One region of the Streptomyces sp. NPDC093094 genome, then DNA from elsewhere that is predicted to be linked to it. Evidence: riboswitches for the same ligand, from Rfam matches in the RefSeq annotation. Region 1 holds a riboswitch; the other holds the start of a gene.

Region 1 (3,206 bases):
GGCTCGTCGACGTTCGGCGAGTTCGGGTTCTTCGCGGTGTACGGGACCTTCATGGTGCCCGCCTTCGGCCTGCTGACCTGGCTGGTCGTCTGGACCCGCCAGCGCGAGCTGCGCACGGTCCGCGAGGAGCTTCCCCCCTACGTGGCGGCGGGCTGGCTGACCCCGGCCGAGCCGTACGTCCTCGGCTCGATGCGGGCACGCCGGGTGGCCCGCGAGTACGCCGGCCACCATCTGGGCAGGTCGGCGAGGCGCGCGGTGGCGCAGTACGAGGCGTACGCGACGTCGCTGGCGTTCCTGCGCCACCGCGGCAGGCGGGGCCGCGCGGACTGCGGGTTCGTCGTCCGGGAACGCGAGCTGCTGCACGAGCTGTGGATCCGCCGCGAGGTGGCCCGCCCGGCCCTGCAGTACGCGGCACGGACGACGGCACCGATGCCGATGCACCAGGGCTACGGCTACGGCTACGGCTACGGCTACGGCTACGACCACGGCTACGACCACGCCCTGTACGGGAACCCGCCGTACAACCCGTACCGCACCTGACGGCACGGCGCCGGGAACGGCGAAACCGGCAGCCCTGACGTCGGGGGGGGTTGTCGTCAGGACCGCCGGTGATCTCGAAGAGCTCTGTGAGGAAGCCCCTGTCAGGGGTTGAGTCCCCTGTCGCGCAGCCACGCCATCGGGTCCACGTCGCCGCCGCCGACCTTGACCTCCAGGTGCAGGTGCGGTCCGGTGACATTGCCCGTCGCGCCCACGCGCCCGATCACGTCGCCGGTGTTGACCTTCTGGCCGACGCTGACGTTGATCGAGGACTGGTGGGCGTAGCGGATCTCGGTGCCGTCGTCGAGGGTGAGCACGGTGCTGTAGCCGTACGACCCGCTCCAGCCGGCCTCGGTGATCGTGCCGGTGTGGACGGCCTTGATCGGGGTACCGGTGGGCGCGGCGAAGTCGAGGCCCGTGTGGTACCCGGAGGACCACATGGAGCCGGCCTGGCCGTAGGTGGAGGTGATCGTGTACGAGGACGTCGGCAGGGTGAACTGGGTGGCCAGCTCGGCGAGGCGCTCGGCCTCGGCCTTCTTGCGGGCCTCCTCCTCCGCGGCGGCCTTCGCGGCGGCGGCCTTGGCCTCCGCCTCCTTCTCGGCCTGGGCGGCGGCCTCGGCGGCCTTCTTCTCGGCGGCTGCCTGGGCGGCGGCCTGCGCGGCCTGGGCGGCCTTGGTGTCGGCCTGGTCCTGCTGCTGCTCGGCCTGGGCCATGATGCGGGTGCGCAGGGCCTCGCCGGCGTCGGAGGTGCTCTGCGCGGTGTCGGCGGAGGCGGTGCCGAGAGAGCCGAGGGAGCTGAGCGGGGCGGTGGCCTCGACGGGCTCCTCGGCGGGCTCCTCGTCCGACAGGAGGGAGCCGACGGAGGGCAGGTCGGGCAGCGAGATGGAGACCGGCGGCTTGCCGGTCTGGGCGCTGGCCATGCCACCGCCGGCGACGGCGGCTATGACACCGACGCCGAGGACGGTGGAGCTGCGGGCGAGCCCGCCGCGCTGCTTGGCGACCCGGTGCTTGCCGCGTACGGGAAGAACGGACTCCGCGGTGGGGTTCCACTCCTCCCACGGTCCCTCGTCGCCCGGCCGACCGCCGTAGACAAAGGTTTCGGCGGTGTCGGAGGTGCGCTGGCCCGGGACGAACGGGACGTGCGGGGCAGGCCGGTTGGACGCCACGTGGGCGTACTCCTTTCCTTCCTTCTCGCCTACCGGGTTAGCTGACGGGTTCGGAGCAGGAAGGTCTCCTACGCGCGTATACAAGCCGTGTCTCCACGACCGGATACGCCCGATTCACCCCAAGTTGGTGGTTCCCCGGTTCCCTTGCGGGATTCGGCAGTGCGCACGGAGCCGTCTCTTGTGACGGCTGGGACGACCGCGCTGCGTTATCGGACGTTAATAGAACCAGGGGTCCAATTCCAAGCTGTTCGACTTGATCATTAACGCGCTCGCCGGGGACGTACGGCCCACGGGAGGAGAAATTCGGGCGAGTTGACCAGAACTCAGTACCGTCCGGTTTTTTGATGGTGACTCAGATGTTATGCGCAGGGCGCTCGTCCGGTCACTGCACGTCACATCGGCGCGGGACGCCGTACGGCCAGCAGCGCCATGTCGTCCGTCAGGGCGCCCCCGGCGTGCCGGCGGGCCTCCTCCGCGAGGGTGCGTAACAGGTCCCCCGGACCGCGGAAGACACGCCCGGCCAGCCACGCCTCCGGATCGAAGAACACCCCGCGGGCGTCCCGCGCCTCGGACAGGCCGTCGGTGTACAGCAGCAGCACGGCCCCGGCAGGGAAGGGCAGTTCCTCGGCCCGGTCGGGCCAGTGGCCCAGCTCGCTCATGCCGAGCGGCAGCGCGGTGCGGCGGGCGGACAGGGCGCGCAGGGTGCCGTCGGTGTACAGCACGAGCGGTGGCGGATGGCCGCGGTTGAGGACGCGTACGACTCCCTTTCCGTGCGGGAGTTCGACGAGCACGGCGGTCGTGAAACCCTCCTGCGCCTCCGGCTCCTCGCGCCGCGGTCCCTCGCGGTCCAGTGCCCGCTCCAGACGCTGCGCGACCTCCTCCAGCGTGGCCTCCTGCTCGGCCGCCTCCCGGAACGCCCCGATCACGACCGCGACCGCGGCCACCGCGCCCATGCCCTTGCCCCGGACGTCCCCGACGACGATCCGCACGCCGTACGGACTGTCCTGCACCGCGTAGAGGTCGCCGCCGATGTAGGCGTCCTCCTGCGCGGCCTCGTAGCGGGCGGCGATCTCGAAGCCGCCGATCCGCTCGGCGGGCTCGGGCAGCACGGCGCGCTGGGCGGCCTCGGCGATGGCGTGTGCGGTGGCGAGCCGCTCGTTGCTGCGGCGCACCAGGAGGTTGATGACGACGGCCAGGAAGGACACCGTCACCACGGTGATCAGCCCGGTGACCGCCTCCACGCCGAGGGCGTCGCCGAGCAGCAGCTGCACCCCCAGGACGGCGACGACCGCGGCCGCGCCGGTGAGCAGGGTGCCGCGCCGGGAGCAGAGGGGCGCGGCGACGAGCGGCGCCGCGGTGAAGAAGGGACCGGCCGTGTACTCGGCGGGGGTGAGGTACTCGTACAGGGCACCTGCCGCGATCAGCAAAGCGGGCAGGGTGCGGACGAACGCACGGATGCAGGAGATCCGGCGCCGCTCCGGGGGCAGCCCCGCGGCGGACGCC
Region 2 (3,206 bases), on a different contig from region 1:
CTTGTTGTCGGTGGCGTCCAGGTCGAACATGGCCTGGTCGATCAGCCGCTGCTCGGTGGCGTCGTAGCCGACGAGCTCCGGGCCGATCTGCTCGATCACGGCGAGGACGGCCTTCTCGACGCCCTTGCCGAGGTAGCGGTTCTTGTCGCCGTCACGGAGCTCGATGGCCTCGAAGGCACCGGTGGAGGCGCCGGACGGCACGGCGGCACGACCCGTGCTGCCGTCGTCGAGGCCGACCTCGACCTCGACCGTGGGGTTGCCTCGGGAGTCCAGGATTTCCCGGGCTACGACGACGTCGATGGACGGCACGAGCATCTCCTTCGTGGATGTGACGCTGTTACGCAGAACCACGCGGCTCTGCGAGACGAGCCTAACCGGCTCCGGGGGATCGGCCAGCCGGTCGCCCACCTCGTGGACGGAAACCGAGAGTAAATTGTTTCCGAACGGAACAAATCGGTGGCCGTGAGCGGGTCCGGACATGACCCCGCCCCGGTGCGTACGGGGGAACACGCACCGGGGCGGGGAGCCCGGAGGGACGGAGCCGCTTACTTCAGGTGCAGCTGCTGGCCCGGGAAGATGAAGTCGGCGTCGTCGACGATGTCCTCGTTCAGCCGGAACAGCTTCTCCCAGCCGCCCTTGACCTCGTGCTTCTCGGCGATCGAGCTGAGGGTGTCGCCCTTGACGACCTTGTACTCGCCGTCACCCTTCTCGACCTTCTTGCCGGTCGGGGTGGTGACGGTCTTCTTGACGGCCGGGCGCTCCTGCGAGCGGGAGGCGCTCTGCTGCTCGGTCTCGCGGGGGGCGGGGGTGCTCTGCTGCTGCGTGGCACCGGAGCCGGAGCCGGAGGAGCTGTCGGAGCCGCCGCCGCTGTAGGGGGTGCTCGACAGGCCGACGCCGCAGACCGGCCAGGCGCCCTTGCCCTGGCCCGCGAGGACCTTCTCGGCGATCTCGATCTGCTGGGACTTGCTGGCCTGGTCGGCGCTGCCGGCGTACTGGGTGCCGCCGTACGCGGCCCAGGTGGACGCGGAGAACTGCAGACCGCCGTAGTAGCCGTTGCCGGTGTTGATGGACCAGTTGCCGCCGGACTCGCACTGGGCGACCGCGTCCCACTCGGAGACGGTGGCGGCGGAGGCGTTGCCGGCCACCATCAGCGGGGCGGCGACGGCTGCGCCGGTGACACCGGCGACGGCGATGGCGCGGGTGGCCTTGGACGGACGACGGTGCTTGCCCTTGCCGGAAAACAGCATGGAGGATCCCCTCACCGACGCCTGCGAGGTGAGCTGTCGGGTTCGGGCCGGTTGAGTTGCCCGGCCGCAGCCCTCACGAGCTGCGGCTTCACCCCGAGCCGATACCGGCGTCGAGTCTCCTCAACCACCGGGACCGGCACTTACCTTGGGTCCCCCGCTCCTGCCCACGGCGCATGACGCGACGACTGTTCCCGTGCTGCCGCTGGCAGGATTCGGCGTTGCGGCGGCCGGGGCTCACGTTGGCGAGCGGTCCCGACCGTAGACACGCGATCGGCGGAATTTCAAAGACGATCAGGGCCTCTGAGACTCATCCCACAGTTTCACCAAACCGGACATTTGGCGGCGAACCATGACCCGAACTCCCGCTACTTTTCGTCCGTTTCGCCCTCTACCGTGAGCGTCTGACCGGGGACGATGAGGTCCGGGTCGGCGCCGACGGTGTCCTGGTTCTCGGCGTACAGGCCCGACCATCCCCCCTGGAGCTCAAGGGAGTCGGCGATGCTCCAGAGGCTGTCGCCGGGAAGGACCGTGTACTCGCCGTCGGCGGCGTCCCGTGCGGCCGCGCCGCTGCGCGAGGCGTGACGGCCCGTGGAACCGCCCTCACGGCCGTCCGTCACGGCCTCCTCGTCGGCGCTGCCACCGCGGTGGCGGCCGGTGCCGGCGCCGGCCGTGGTGTCCGAAGAGGTGGCGTTCTCGCCGGACTTGTCCGCCTCGTCCCCGAAGGTCTCGGTCCGGGCGCTGTCGGGCTCGCGCGAGCCGCTCGGGGCGGGGGAGGTGTCGGAGCCGCTCTCCTCGTCGCCCTCGGACCCGGCGTCCGAGTCGGCCGAAGTGTCCTTCTTGGCCCCATCAGCCGACTTGTCCGACTTGGTCGACGGGGTGCCGGTCGACGGGGAGGAACTACCGGAAGAAGCGGACGAATCGGAAGTGTCGGTCAAGCCGGACCCACCCGACTCGTCGCCGGCCACGCCGGTGTCGACCTCCGCCGGGGCCGAGTCCTGGCCCAGCCCCGAGAGCGGCCCGCACGCCGGCCACGCCGCGACGCCCTGGTCCGCGAGGATGCGCTCGGCGACGGCTATCTGCTGCTGCCGGCTGGCCTGCTCGGGGCTCGGGGCGTACTCCAGCCCGCCGTGGTTCTCCCAGTCGGGCTGGGTGAGCGCCAGACCGCCGAAGTGGCCGTAGCCGTCGTAGGCGCTCCATGCGCCGCCGGTCTCGCATTCCGCGACGCGGTCCCACGTCGTGCCGTCCGCCGCGCTCGCGCCCGAGGCGCCCAGCAGCGGGATGGCGATGGCGGAGCCGGTCACTCCGGCCGCGACGAGAAGAGCCGGAGCCTGGCGGGGGCGACGGTGGCGACCGTTCCCGGAGAGCATGCGGAGACCTTTCGGGCGACGACGGGGACCGCGCGGCACATGAAGCGGGGCGCCGCGCTGATGGGTGAACGTATAGGCAGACGATCACTTGTCACAAGTTAATGCCGCACAGATCACGTGAAGATCACAGACTTGACGGGACGTCACCTTCGCTCGCGTCAGGATCGTGTGGTTGTGGGTGGTTTCATGCCCCGCTCTTCGCGGCCGGCGCGAACTCGACCGGCAGAGTCCGCAGCCCTCGCATGATGAGACCGCCGCGCCAGCGCAACTCGGACGGATCCGCCGCCAGCCGCAGATCCGGCAGCCGGGTCAGCAGCGTGGCCAGCGCGGTCTGTCCCTCCAGTCGCGCGAGCGGCGCGCCCAGGCAGTAGTGGATGCCGTGTCCGTACCCCAGGTGCTGGTTGTCGCGGCGGGACAGGTCGAGGGTGTCCGGGTCGGCGAACCGCGCCGGATCCCGGTCCGCGGCCGCCAGCACCACCAGCACGGGGTCGCCGGCCGCGATGTCCTGCCCGCCGATCGTCAGCGGCCGGGTCGCGAAGCGCCAGGTCGCCAGCTCCACCGGGCCGTCGTAGCGCAGCAGTTCCTCCACCCC

The links. Region 1 has a riboswitch for cyclic di-AMP ahead of ACIQGV_RS31520 (M23 family metallopeptidase). Riboswitches for the same ligand answer to the same signal wherever they lie in the genome.
Region 2: linked by a shared signal. The riboswitch ahead of ACIQGV_RS26920 (transglycosylase family protein) and the one ahead of ACIQGV_RS31520 (M23 family metallopeptidase) in region 1 are both predicted to bind cyclic di-AMP.

The regions. Positions count from the first base shown of each region.
Region 1 covers NZ_JBIVOX010000018.1:133,586-136,791, reverse strand. Annotated here, with positions in the region: gene ACIQGV_RS31525 (PrsW family intramembrane metalloprotease) at 1-540, shown strand, start outside; gene ACIQGV_RS31520 (M23 family metallopeptidase) at 642-1,703, opposite strand; cyclic di-AMP (ydaO/yuaA leader) riboswitch at 1,715-1,872, opposite strand; gene ACIQGV_RS31515 (PP2C family protein-serine/threonine phosphatase) at 2,096-3,206, opposite strand, start outside.
Region 2 covers NZ_JBIVOX010000013.1:106,872-110,077, forward strand. Annotated here, with positions in the region: gene eno (phosphopyruvate hydratase) at 1-315, opposite strand, end outside; gene ACIQGV_RS26920 (transglycosylase family protein) at 546-1,247, opposite strand; cyclic di-AMP (ydaO/yuaA leader) riboswitch at 1,251-1,429, opposite strand; gene ACIQGV_RS26925 (transglycosylase family protein) at 1,613-2,614, opposite strand; gene ACIQGV_RS26930 (cytochrome P450) at 2,799-3,206, opposite strand, start outside.